3 regions of the Micromonospora mangrovicola genome follow, and region 2 is predicted to be linked to each of the others. Evidence: riboswitches for the same ligand, from Rfam matches in the RefSeq annotation. Region 2 holds a riboswitch; each other region holds the start of a gene.
The links. A riboswitch is a leader RNA that binds a small molecule or an ion and turns the genes downstream of it on or off. The one in region 2 is predicted to bind cyclic di-AMP.
Positions count from the first base shown of each region.

Region 1: linked by a shared signal. The riboswitch ahead of ACL02O_RS10370 (C39 family peptidase) and the one ahead of ACL02O_RS21170 (C40 family peptidase) in region 2 are both predicted to bind cyclic di-AMP.
Region 3: linked by a shared signal. The riboswitch ahead of ACL02O_RS31455 (transglycosylase family protein) and the one ahead of ACL02O_RS21170 (C40 family peptidase) in region 2 are both predicted to bind cyclic di-AMP.

Region 1 covers NZ_JBJZOG010000018.1:45,976-50,227, forward strand. The annotation lists gene ACL02O_RS10365 (alpha/beta fold hydrolase) at 1-695, opposite strand, end outside; gene ACL02O_RS10370 (C39 family peptidase) at 815-1,654, opposite strand; cyclic di-AMP (ydaO/yuaA leader) riboswitch at 1,846-1,988, opposite strand; gene ACL02O_RS10375 (hypothetical protein) at 2,277-3,053, opposite strand; gene ACL02O_RS10380 (hypothetical protein) at 3,208-3,726, opposite strand; gene ACL02O_RS10385 (acyltransferase family protein) at 4,030-4,252, opposite strand, start outside.
Region 2 covers NZ_JBJZOG010000055.1:22,013-26,264, forward strand. The annotation lists gene ACL02O_RS21160 (NlpC/P60 family protein) at 1-41, shown strand, start outside; gene ACL02O_RS21165 (N-acetylmuramoyl-L-alanine amidase) at 103-2,130, opposite strand; cyclic di-AMP (ydaO/yuaA leader) riboswitch at 2,367-2,502, shown strand; gene ACL02O_RS21170 (C40 family peptidase) at 2,515-3,549, shown strand; gene dcd (dCTP deaminase) at 3,600-4,178, opposite strand.
Region 3 covers NZ_JBJZOG010000143.1:5,638-9,889, forward strand. The annotation lists gene ACL02O_RS31445 (glycoside hydrolase family 3 protein) at 1-11, shown strand, start outside; gene ACL02O_RS31450 (hypothetical protein) at 58-1,086, opposite strand; cyclic di-AMP (ydaO/yuaA leader) riboswitch at 1,708-1,879, shown strand; gene ACL02O_RS31455 (transglycosylase family protein) at 1,882-2,526, shown strand; gene ACL02O_RS31460 (YbaB/EbfC family nucleoid-associated protein) at 2,804-3,265, shown strand; gene ACL02O_RS31465 (M4 family metallopeptidase) at 3,360-4,252, opposite strand, start outside.

The DNA of each region.
Region 1 (4,252 bases), on a different contig from region 2:
TGGCCGAGCCCGGGCAGTGTGGCAACCGGCACGCCCAGCTCCTTGAGCTGCGCGTCGGACACCATCGGGTCCTGCTCACCCCGGGCCAGCAGCACCGGCACGTCGGTCGCGGCGAGCAGGGCGGGCAGCCGCGGCTCCCCCACCGCGAAGGCGGCCGGGTCCATGGCCAGCCGCCAGCGGCCGTCCTCCCGGCGCAGGCCGGCGTCCACCACGGGGTGGTCCGGGGCGAACAGTCCGGCCAGTCCGGAGACCCGCAGGTAACGGCGGGCGGCCTCGTCCCGGCTGGCGAACCAGGTCACCGGGCGGGCGGCCAGCTCGCCGGCCTTCGCCAGCTCGGTCGGGGACCACACCGCCTTGATGCCGAGCCCCACCACCGCGTCCACCGGCAGGCGCCGCGCCCGCGCGGCCAGGGCCAGGGCCACCACACCGCCGAGCGAGTGGCCCAGCATCACCAGGCGGTCCCGGGGGCCGAGCCGCTCGGCGACCGGGCCGAGCCCCTCCACCACCTGACGCGCGAGGGCCTCGAAGGAGTACCCGGGCAGCAGCGGCGACCAGCCGTGCCCGGCCAGGTCGGGGGCGAGCCAGCGGCCCGCCCAGCGGCGCTCGAGCAGCGGCGCCCAGGGCAGCCACACCTCGCCGGTGGCGCCCATGCCGTGCAACAGCAGCAGATGGCGGGTAGCGGTCGCGTCGCCCATAGGCCGCAGTGTGCCACCGGACGGACAGGACGCGCGAGAGCGGACGGCGGGCGGAAGGCCCGACGGACGACGCCGGGCCCCGGCTCAGCAAGCCGGGGCCCGGGCGGGGAAGGGTGCGATCAGGCGGAGTAGCCGCGGGTGGCCATCCAGTTCGCCAGGTCGATGGTGCTGATCCAGTACGCCGGCAGCGACGGGTCGGCCGAGTCGGCGATCCGGACCGTGCGGCCGTCGTTCTTGTAGCCGACCACCGCGATGTAGTGGCCGCCCGGGAAGGAGTGCCAGCCGCCGTCGGCGTCGGTCGCGGAGCCGACGATGTTGGCGACCACGCCCCGGCCGTCGGTGACGGCCTTGACCACGTCGGCCTGGAGCTGGTCCATCTGCGCCGGGGTGGCGGGGCCGGGGATCATGTGGGTCCGCCAGGGGCTCCCCTTGACCATCTGGTTGAGCCCGCGGGTGGTGTCCTCGGCCGAGTTGGTGCCGTTCTCGCCGGCGTTCAGCGGGGCGACCATCGCGTCCTGGGTGGTCTCGACGCCGCTCGCGCTGAGCGCGTTGCGCACCGCGGCCGGGCCGCAGTTCCAGTAGGCGGTCTGCGCCTGGTAGGTGTAGCGGAGGATCTTGGTCGACGGGGGCTTCGGCTTCGGCTTCGCCTTCTTCGTGACGTCCGGGTCCGCCTTGGCGGTGCTGGCCTTCGCCGACGGCGACGCGCTCGGCGAGGCGGACGGCGACGCCGGGGCGGCGAGCTTGGCCTCGGCGGCGGCGTCACCGAGCCGGGGGGCCAGCTCGGCGACGGAGGCGGTGTGCTGCTGACGGACCGGCGAGTCGTCGGTGGTGGTCAGTGCGGCGCCGGTGCCGCCGGCCAGCACGAGCGCGGCGGCCGAGCCGGCGATGATCTGGTACGGGCGCTCGGTCGCGAGGCGCCGCAGCTGACGCTTGAGGTGGTGCTTCACGTGTTCCTCCACGGGGGCCGGAGCGGCGCACGCCGGCCCGACGCGCGGAGGAGCTCACGCGCGTTCGCGAGGGGCGGGTGGCCGCGGGAAAGGGAGCGCCCGGGTGTGCCGGGCTGAGGGGTGCCGGACGCGTCAGGCGAGCGCCGGCGCCGGTGCGCCGTGGAGGCGGGGGGAGGATCGGGGGGAGGTCGGCACGAGGATGGAACTCCTTCCTTCACCGCCTACCGGGTTAGCTGACGGATTCGGGCGGGAAGTACGCCCTACCGCGGCCCGTAGGCTCGCGGATTCACCCCGGTGTTGCACTGGGTCCCCGGTTCGTGAGATCACGATTGAGCGGGTCGGCACGGCGTCGCCACTTGCGATCGAAAACCGCACCGGACGCGCCGACACTACCGGTGGGTACGCCTCATGCCAAGCGCCCCCACCTGCGTAAACCTTGAACTTCATTACTCTGACCGGAACAGCCGGTCACTGACGTCACTCAATGGGACACGCAGTTGAGTCGGAACCCTAGGGCGACAATCGGGCATCGGGTGGGCGACCGGCCCGCAATCGCGGGGTTCAATCACCCGACCTGATCCGGATGACCGTTTCCGGCGCACCGTGACGGGGCTCACCGAATTCGGGTAACGATTCAGCCGACCCGGGCCGGACGCCATTGCGCGCTCGCTACGGCGGCACCGGCCGGCGCCGGGCGCCGGCCGGCCGGCTCGGCCGGGCGCGGCGCGGCGTGTCCCGGGCGTACCGCCGTCGCGGCCGCGTACGCCTCGACGGCCAGGGCGCGGGCCGCGTCGGCGGCCAGTTCGGCGTCCCGCCACGCCTGCCGCTCCCGCTCGGCGGCGACCCGCCAGCCGCGCCGGCGGTGCTCACGTACCGCCCGGGCCAGGACGATCTCCTGCTCGGCCGGGTGCCGGCGGGGATCCCAGCCGTTGCGGTGGGCCAACACGTCGGCGAGCTGCCGGGCGGTCAGGTCACCCCGCCAGTGCGCCGCCATCGCGGCGTGGTGCAGCCACCGCTCCCGGGCCGCGTACTCGGCCGGGGTACGGGGCGTGTGTGGCTCGGGCAGCGCGGCGACGCCGGCGAGGCGACGGGCGGCCGCCTCTGCCTCGTCGTACGCCCGCCAGGCCCGGTCGGCCTCGCCCTGGGCGGCGAGCCACTGCTCCCGCCGGCGGCGAGCGTTCTGCGCGGCCCCGGCGGCGGCCACCGCGACCTCGTCGGCGTACCGGCCGAGGTCGGCGAGGCGGGCGGCCTCCTCGGCGGCCGGATCGGGGGTCGCGTCGGGCGGGCTGTCCCGCTCCGGACGGGCGACCAGCGCGGCGAGGAGGCCGAGGGCGAGCAGAAGCAGGGCGGACCAGATGGCGGCGGCCTCGGGAACAGCGGTGAGGAAGTGGTAGAGAACGGTCTTTTCCATGGTCGACACCTCACGGGGAGCGTCGTCGTGACGGAGGAGTCCGCAAAGCCCGGGCGCGGGGCGCCACCGTCGGGGGCGCCGCCGGGCCGCCGTCGGGCGGGTGCGGGGGTGAGGTTCTGTGGTGCGGTGCGGGCGGAGCGGCCGCCGCAGGAGGTCAGCGCGCGGGCGGGGCCCGGGAGCCGGCGGTTGCCGGGGGCGCCCCGGCCGGCGGGCGCTGCCGGCCGACCGGGACCACCCCGGTCGGCCGCGGTGGCGCCGCGGCCGGCACGACGCCCGGGAGGGCGCCCGCCGCGTCCCGATCCCACGCCCCCGACCGCGGGGCGGAGCGCGCCGCGGAGCCGGCGCGGGTGCCGGAGCCCGCGGGCGAGGTCGCCGTCCCCGCCGGGAGGCCGAGGGCACCGGACCGGGCCCGGCCGGCGGCGTCGGCCCGGTCGGACCAGCGGATCAGCAGCCGGGCGTGGGCGGAGTCGGACGCGGCGACGGATTTGCCCACCCGGGACGACCCCTCGACCGGGCCGGCGAGGCGGGCCGCCGCGGGTGCGCTCGCGGCCGTACCCACCGGCAGCGTGGTGGCGCCGAGCGAGCAGGCGACGACCACGGCCAGGCTGGCCAGCATGCGGGCCGTCCAGCGCGCCACCCACCACACGGGACAGGTGAGCGCGATCGGGAGCACGGTCCCAACCTACCGCCGTCACCGCCGGTCCGCACCGTCGCCGGGCGTGTCGCGGCGGCCCCGCGCACGGGCACCGACCAGCATGGACGATTTCCTCGTCCAGCCCGTTTCGTCACGCCGGCCATCGCCGATCATGATGAGTTGCCCGGTCGGCACGAACGGCGGGCTCTCCAAGGGCGCGGTCGAGCGGGCGGCCGGGCCGGGCCGGTGATCGGGACCGGTCAACGGCCGGCGCGGAGCGACGCACCTCGGCCTCGGAAGGGCCGGCGACGTCGGCGGCGGGCGGAGGGGCGGTCGCGCCGCTCAGGCCGGGTCGCGTGGCCCGGCGTACTCGACGGATCGCGGCAGGGTGGCGCGGGCTTCGACCGGCCCGGCGGGCGCCGGGACGGACGGCGCGGGGGTGGCCCGCGCGCCGGCTCGGCGGGGCGGTCCCAGCCGGCGCGTCATCGGCAGCTCCACCCAGCGGTGCAGGGCGGCGGCGAGCAGCAGGTTGACCAGCAGGAAACCGATCGCGGAGAGCGGTCCC
Region 2 (4,252 bases):
TCGCCTACATGCCGGTCGCCGGGTATCGCCGGGTCTACTGACCCCGATCAGCACGAAGGCCCCCGGTCCACACGGACCGGGGGCCTTCGTCGTCGGGACCGGTCAGGCCGGCGCGCCGACCGCGGCCGGCAGGATCTGCACGTCGTCGAGGTTGACGAACATCACCCGGTGGCCGAACTGGACCTGCACGTACCGGTTCTCGCCCCGGATGACGGTCCAGTCACCCGGCGCCGAACCGTCGAAGGTGACGGCCCGGTAGTACTCGCCCGGCAGGACGCCACCGACCGCGTACCGCTGGCCCGCCGCGAAGGTGTACTGGAGCGGCGCGATGGTCTGGACCGGCACACCGGCCGGGTACGCCTCCCGCTCCGGGTAGGCCCGCCCGTACACCGGAATCGTGGCCCTGCCCGGCTTGGGGGTCACCACGAAGCCCGCCGCCCACTTGGCGGTGGGCGCCGAGGCCGGGTTGTGGAACCACGCCTTCTGCCCGAGGTACCAGATCGCCGTCCAGTCGCCCTGGACGTCCGCGAGGGCGTACGTCTGGCCGGCGGAGGCGCGGGCGCCGTGGTCGGAGATGTACATGGTGTCCGGCGTGCCGTTCGGGCGCAGCCCGAGGTCGTTCACCAGCGGCGCGTCGGGGCTCGGCGCGGTGTGCAGGATGACCGACGAGGAGCCGCGCAGCGGGCAGGGCGCGGCCGGCGGCTTGGGCGTCGGCACGCCCGGCGGCTGCTGGTTGCAGCCCGTGAAGGCCGGCTGGTTGGTGGCGTAGTCCGGGTCGATGGTGACCAGGCCGGTGTGCGGCGTGCCGGTGCCCTGGAACGGCGCCTTCATCAGGTCGAAGTAGTGCGACCAGTCCCAGTACGGACCCGGGTCCCAGTGCATCCCGGCGACGTACCCGGGCAGGATGCCGGGCACGTTGTCGTGGCCGAGGATGTGCTGCCGGTCCAGCGGGATCTGGAAGCGCAGGGCCAGGTGGCGGACCAGCTTGGCCGAGGTCCGGTACATCGCCTCCGTGTACCAGGTGCCGTGGCCGGCGAAGCCCTCGTGCTCGATGCCGATGGACTTGGCGTTGACGTACCAGTTGCCGGCGTGCCAGCCGACGTCCTTGGCCTTGATGTGTTGCGCGACGTAGCCGTCGACCGAGCGCAGCGTGTAGTGCCAGCCCAGGTAGTCGGCCCGCTTGACCAGGTTCACGCTCGGGCCGAAGTAGCCCTCGGTGTCGTGGATGATGATGTACTCGATCTTCTGCTGCGCCGGCCGGTTGCCGAGGTCGTGGTTGCCGTAGTCACCGGGGTTGGCGCTGAGCTGCTCGTACGGGGCGGGGATCCACTCGCAGGCGAGCCGGACCGGGCACTCCAGCCCGTCCGGCCGCTCGGCGCGGCGCAGCCCCAGCTTGTGCAGCCCGGACTCGTCCGGCGTCACCGCGGTCGCGGCCAGGGTCACCCGCTGCCCGTCGTCGGTGGTCCGGCCGGCGCCCTGGCCGATCTGGTCGTACACCTCGTCGGCGAAGGCCGCTGCGGCGTCCTCGGTGTCCGCGCCGGAGTACCGGGCCACCGAGCCGTACCAGGCCGCCGGGTCGCTGCCGGTACCGACCGGCCCGCCCAACCCCTTCTGGTACGACGCGAGCAGCGCCGCGCCGCCCCGGATGTTCGCCACGACGTCGGTGCGCAGCGTCTCCGTTGGGATGCCGGTGAGCGCGGCGGCCGCGTCGACGGTCTGCAGGGACGCCTGGGGCAGCACGTCGCCGGTGGGCGCGGCGGCGACGGCCGGGTCGAGGGTGAGCGGCCGGGACTCGTCGCCCCGGGGGTCCTCGTTCTCGTCCACGTGCGCGGCGGACGGGGTCGAGGCGACCTGTTCTGCGTCGGTGAGGTGCATCGGCCCGTAGCCACCGCTGGTGCTCGGCTGGCCCGGGTGGGTGTCCCAGCGGGACTCCAGGTAGGAGACGCCGAGCAGGACGGCCTGCGGCACGCCGTACTCGTCGGCCGCGGCGGCGTACTGCTGCTGCCGGTCGCTGGCGTTGTTGGTGGGCGGTTCGGCAGCCACCGGGCCGGTGGTACCGAGCGCGGTGGCCGCCGCCACGGCGGCGGCCAGCAGTATCCGTCTGCCCGACGGCGGGGGTGAGAGGTGCATCGAACCTCCAGACAGGGATGGGGGTCACTGCGTTCCCACCCTCACTCCGCACCCGGCTCGCGGTCAATACCTTTCCAGCAGGTAATCGGCTTTGAAGGAAACCTTCACCAATGTCGATCATGACCGCGAATTTACGTACGGAGTGTCACGGCCCCCTGGGTTGCGGATCGATAACAGCGATCTCTACTCTGGTCAATCGTCGGGCCGCCAGTTCACCGTCCAGCCCGGGTGGTGACGGTCGGACACCGCCGAGTCGCCTCCGGGCGAGCCGGGGACCCAGGTAACCGGGGTGAATCCGCAGCCTCTGCGGTAGGGCGGCTCCCTTCCCGCCCGAACCCGTCAGCTAACCCGGTAGGCGGTCGGGAAGAAGGAGTACGGAGCCCGGTGGCACACCATGCCCCGCGGCCGCCGTCGGTCCGGTCGGTCGACCGGCTGCCGGCTGCGCCGCGTTCACGCTGGTCCCGCTTCACCACCGCCCTCGCCGCCCTGGTCGGCACCGCCGTCATCCTGACCGGCGGCGCCACGGCGGCCCACGCCGACCCGTCGGTCGCCGAGATCGAAGCCCAGATCGACAAGGACTGGAACAAGCTCGAACCGGTCATCGAACAGGTCAACGCCACTCGTGAGGACCTCGCCGCCAAGCGCAAGCAGGCCGCGGCGCTGGCCAAGCAGATCGCCCCGCTTGAGGCCCAGGTCGACCGCGCCCTCGGGCAGGTCGGTGGGCTCGCCGCGGACGCGTACAAGGGGGACAACATCTCCACGGTGAACGCGCTGCTGGGCAGCCGCTCCCCGGGCGAGATAGTGGACAGCCTCGAACTGCTCGACCGCTTTGCGCACCGGCAGCAGCAGCAGGTGCAGACCGTGGCCGCGCTGCGCGACCAGCTGGCCGCGAAGAAGAAGCCGCTGGACGAGATGATCGCCAAGCTGGCCCGCACCGAGGCCCAGCTCGCGGCGCAGAAGAAGCAGATCGACGCCGAGATCGCCCGGCTCCAGAAGCTGCGGCTCAAGGTCTACGGCAACGGCGGTGGCGGGCCGCTGCGTCCCGCGCCCTGCCCGGCCGGCTACCCGGGCGGTCCCGGCGGGGTGGCGGCCAAATTCGCCTGCGCCCAGATCGGCAAGATCTACGTCTGGGGCGCCGCCGGCCCGGACCACTACGACTGCTCGGGCCTGACCATGGCCGCCTGGGCCAAGGCTGGCGTCTCACTGCCGCACAACGCCCGGCAGCAGCACGACGTCACCAGGCGGGTGAGCCGCAGCGAGCTGCGCGTAGGCGACCTGGTCTTCTACTACAGCGACCTGCACCACGTCGCGCTGTACGTCGGCGACGGCTGGGTGGTGCACGCCTCGCAGTCCGGCAAGCCGATCACGATGAAACGCGTCGACGACGGCCAGATCAACAGCTACGGCCGCCCGGGCTGACCGGTCCGCAGGGGCTCCCGCGACGCGGGGCCCCTGCGTCGTCGTTCAGCTCAACGGGTCGGCCAGACCCGCCAGTTGCGCCAGGATCGGCTCGGGGTCGGCCCGCGCTGCCCCTGGTAGCGCGACCCGTAGACCGCCGATCCGTACGGGTGCTCGGCCGGCGAGGAGAGCCGGAAGATGCAGAGCTGGCCGATCTTCATGCCCGGCCAGAGCGTGATCGGCAGGTTCGCCACGTTGGACAGCTCCAACGTGACGTGCCCGGAGAAGCCGGGGTCGATGAAGCCCGCCGTCGAGTGGGTGAGCAGCCCGAGCCGGCCCAGGCTGGACTTCCCCTCCAGCCGTCCGGCGAGCTGGTCGCCCAGCGAGATCACCTCGAGGGTCGAGGCGAGCACGAACTCGCCCGGGTGCAGCACGAACGGCTCGCCCTCGGGGACCTCCACCATCGACGTCAGCTCGTCCTGCTGGACCGCCGGGTCGATGTGGGTGTAGAGGTGGTTGTTGAAGACCCGGAAGAGTCGGTCCAGGCGTACGTCGATGCTGGACGGTTGGACCAGCGTGGGCTCGAAGGGCTCCAGCGCGAGCGTGCCCGCCTTGATCTCGGAGACCAGGTCACGGTCGGAGAGCAGCATCGGAACACCATAGCGACCGGTACGGGTGACCTGCGTGTCGGACTACATCTTCGTACACCTGTTCGATAGAATGT
Region 3 (4,252 bases), on a different contig from region 2:
TGACGTACTGACCCGCATGCGGCGGGGAGGCGCCACCGGGCACCTCCCCGCCCCGGCTCAGCAGCGGGACCGGGGCTGCGGCCAGCGGACGCCCAGCTGCTCGGCGTACTCCCGGCTCCCGCCGGCGATCTCCGCGTCGTGCTTCGGGTCGGTGTCGCGCAACCGCTCGACGAACGACGTCGCCTGGTCCGCCGGGTGCCCGGCGGGTCGGAGGGTGAGCCGGAACTGCAGGAACGGCAGGTCCTGCCGGATCCGCCGGTTCGGGTGCAGGAACGACAGCTCCACCCGGTCCCGCTCGGACGCCCGGGCGTGTGCCCGGGAGAGCCGGCAGTCGCAGCGGCCGAGCAGGTCCGGTTCGGCCGCCAGCCGCTCGCGCAGCAGCCGGGCGAGGGTACGCGCCGGCCACTCCCAGCCGTGGTCGTGCTCCACCCGGTCCAGCTCCGCCGCGTACGCACCGGCGTCGAACCGGAAGGCCGGCAGCGGGTCGTCCCGCCCGGGGCTGCGCCAGCGGTGCCAGCGGACGCGGTCCCCGTCCCGGTCGACGGTCACCCGCAGCGCGCCGCAGCATCCCTCGGTGCACCCCGCCTCGGCGAGCATCACCTCGTGCGGCTCCGTCCCGGCGCGCAGCCGGCCGAGCAGCTCTTCGGGAGCCCCGGGCTGCCCGCGCGTGAATGCCCTGGCGGTCACCGGCCCCCCGTCGACGAGGGGACGCAGCTGCACGTCGGCCGGGAGGGCCGGATCGGGCACCACCACCCGCAGCCGCAGCCGGTTCACGGGGCCGTCCGGGTCGAGCCCACGCCGCGCGACGGCGGTGAGCGTGCCGATCAGCGTTGCCCGGCGGCCCGGCGGCTGGTCCAGCGTGGCGAGGTGACCGCTGCGCAGCTCCTCGGCCAGCCGGGCCGCGTACGCGGCGTTGTTCAGGGTGGCCGGGCCGGCGGCCAGGTGCCGGGCGAGGTCCGCGACCGCGTCGGCCGCACCCGTCCAGTCGGCGACCTGAGCCGGTTCGTAGCGGGGGCTGGCCATGGTGAGCAGCACCCGGGCGGCGTGCCGAACCACGTCGACGTCCAGCCGGTCCGCGCGCAGCACGGTGCCCAGGTCGGTGACGCCGGCGGCCCGCCGGTCGGTGGCGGACCAGCCACAGTCCGGCAGTGCGACGGTCCTCGGCCGGGCCGGGGAGGTCGTCCGTGGACGGGCCCCGGATCCGCCGCCGTGCCGGTTGGCTCAGCAACCGCGCGTGCAGCTCGGCGACCGGCCGGGGTGGTGGTTGGGCGAAGAACCAGGTCAGCGTGTCGTGCAGCAGTTGGCGAGCCGCGGCGGCCGGGAGGGGGTCGGCGGCGCGGTCCGCGCGGTACGCGGCCTCGTCGGGGAACGGCCGGCCGCCGTGCGGCAGCGGGCCCTCCGGGTGCCGGGCGAGCAGTCGCCGGGCGTGGTCGAAGAGGGAGGGTGGGCCGTCGTCGGGCGCCCTGCGCCCGTCGTGGACGGTCACCGGAGGACGGTGGACTCGATTCCGTCGGTCATGGTGAGCGAGCCTGCCGCGGTGTCGGCGGCGTCGCAACGGCATTTCCGGCCGCCTTGTACGGCACCCACTGTGGTCTCGCAACTCGAGCGGTGAACCGTTCGCCCGGCCGGGTGAAGAACTTCACAAGAAGTGGGCGTTCGTCCGAATCGGTTCCTAACGTCGTATCCGTTCGCGATCGCGGACACCACGGGCCGGTAACGCCTAATCCCGCCGCCGGCCCGGTGGGACCTGGACCTCAGGCGGGAGCGGGGGACCCACACGTTCCTCGGTGCTCGACACCTCGGGGTGAAGCCGCCGTCCGGCGGCCGGGCTCCTCGGCCCGAACCCGACAGCTCACCTCGTCGGCGTGGAGGAGTTTCACCATGGCAACTGAACACGTCGCTCGTCACCGACGGACCACGCAGCGTCGCACCGCCGTCGGGACGCTCGTCGTCGGCGCCGCCACCGGCGCCGCCGCGATCCTCGGGCCGGCCGCGCCGGCCAGCGCCTCGAGCGTGAACTGGGATGCGATCGCCCAGTGCGAGTCCAGCGGCAACTGGCACATCAACACCGGCAACGGATACTACGGCGGCCTCCAGTTCTCCCAGAGCACCTGGAAGGGCTACGGCGGGCAGAAGTACGCCGCCCGCGCCGACCTGGCCAGCCGCAGCGAGCAGATCGCCATCGCCGAGAAGGTCCTCGACGGGCAGGGCATCGGCGCCTGGCCGGTGTGCGGCAAGAAGGGCGGCTCGACGAAGCACTACTCGTCGGGGTCGAAGAAGTCGCCCAAGAAGGTCACCAAGGACCGGTCGCCGCGGGGCGACAAGTCGGTCACCCACAGTCGCCGCTCCACGACGAGCACCGGCGGGGCCGGCAGCTACGTGGTCAAGCCCGGCGACACCCTGTCCGAGATCGCCGAGGCGCACCACGTCGCCGGTGGCTGGCACGCGCTGTACGAGCGCAACAAGCGCGTGGTCGGCGACAACCCGGGCCTGATCTTCCCGGGGCAGAAGCTCGACCTGCGCTGACGCGTCACGGGATCCGACCTCCCCGGCGGATCCGCGCAACGCCCGGCCGGGCAACCGGCCGGGCGTTGCGCGTCTCGTCCGGTGACCCCGCGCGCCGCCGCCGGCCAGCCCACTGCTCATCCGGTACGTCGGGGAGTGCCGCCGGGGACACGCCGCCCCAGGTGTGTCCGGGCTGCTGGCGTACCGGCGGACGGTCCGACGCGGTGCGCGCACCGTCACCGTCGGACGCGGTTGCTATCGTCACGGTGCTCCGGACAGACGTGAAGAAAGCGCGGCTATGACCAACGACCCCTTCTCCGCGGCCGCGAGCCTCGACGAGCTGCTCACCCAGACCCAGCAGGCGCTGTCGTCGATGCGGGCCCGCGCCGCCGAGGACGCCGACGGTGACCCCGGGCGGCTGCTGCGGGCCGAGGGCTCGGCGGCCGACGGTCGGGTGCGCGCCGTGGCGGTCCAGGGTGGGCGCATCGAGTCCGTCACCGTCGACCCGGCGCTGGCCGAGGCGGGTTGGGACCGCCTCTGCGGGCAGGTCGTCGAGGCGGTGAACGCCGCCCTCGCCGAGCTCGATGCGCAGGTCAGCGCCTCGGCCCGGGCCGACGTCGACGCGCTCGCCGCGCGCCTCGGTGGGCTGCAGGAGCAGTCGATGCGGCAGATGGAGATGTTCAGCCAGGCGATGGAGGGCGTGGTCGCCCGGCTCAACCGCGCCGAGGAGGGCGCCGCCCGGGCCGACCGTACCGCCTGACGGTCACGTCCCCGGCAACTCTCCTCGACCCGGCTGCTGACGCGACGAAGCGGCCGGTCGTCGGGAGGACGACGACCGACCGCTCCGTTTCTGATCAGCTCAGGGTGACCGCCGTGTCGTCGACGACGAAGGAGGTCTGCAGGGAGCTGTCCTCCACGCCGCTGAACGAGATGGAGACGGTGGTTCCGGCCTTCGACGAGATGTCGAAGGACTTCTGGTAGTAGCCGGACGCCTTGTTGAGGTTGGAGTAGGTGGCCAAGGTGGTGCTGCCGGCCTTGACGGTCAGCTTGTCGTAGGCCGTGCTGCTCGTCGTCTCAGCCGAGTCGATGTGCAGCCAGAAGGTGAGGGTCGCCCGGCAGCCGGACGGGATCGTCACCGACTGGGACAGGGTGTCGGTGTGGGTGGTGCCGTAGCCGTCCAGCCACGCCTTCCAGGAGCCGCTGTGCGCGGCCTGGCCGGAGGAACTGGTGATGACGCCGGAGGTGGCGGACCAGCTCACGTTGCCCGACTCGAAGCCGGGGTTGGCCAGCTTCTGGCCGGAGCAGGAGCCGGTGGGCGGCGGGGTGGTGGTGCCGGAGCAGGTCGGGTCACCCGACTGCGCCGGTACGCTGACCGCGTCCCAGGCGGCCTTGACGGTGTTGAACTCGGTGCAGCCGGTGCTGCCGTAGAGGTTCTTCGCCGCCTGCAGCGTCCAGGTGCGGTACTTCAGGTACGACGACGAGCTGGTCTTCAGCAGCATCGCGTTGTACATGATCTTGATGGCCTTCTGGATGCCCAGGCCGGTCACGCTGCTGCCGTTGCAGGTCGGGCTGGTCGGCTGGCCGTTGGTCGGGCTGCTGCCCATGGCCAGCAGGTAGAACCAGTGGTTGCCCGGGCCAGCAGCGGCGTGCACCTCGGTGCTCGGGATGCTGCTGGAGTAGCAGTTCGGGTCACCCAGCGCCGACGGGTTGTACATGTTGCGGATCGGGCCGCTGCCCACCAGGTTGA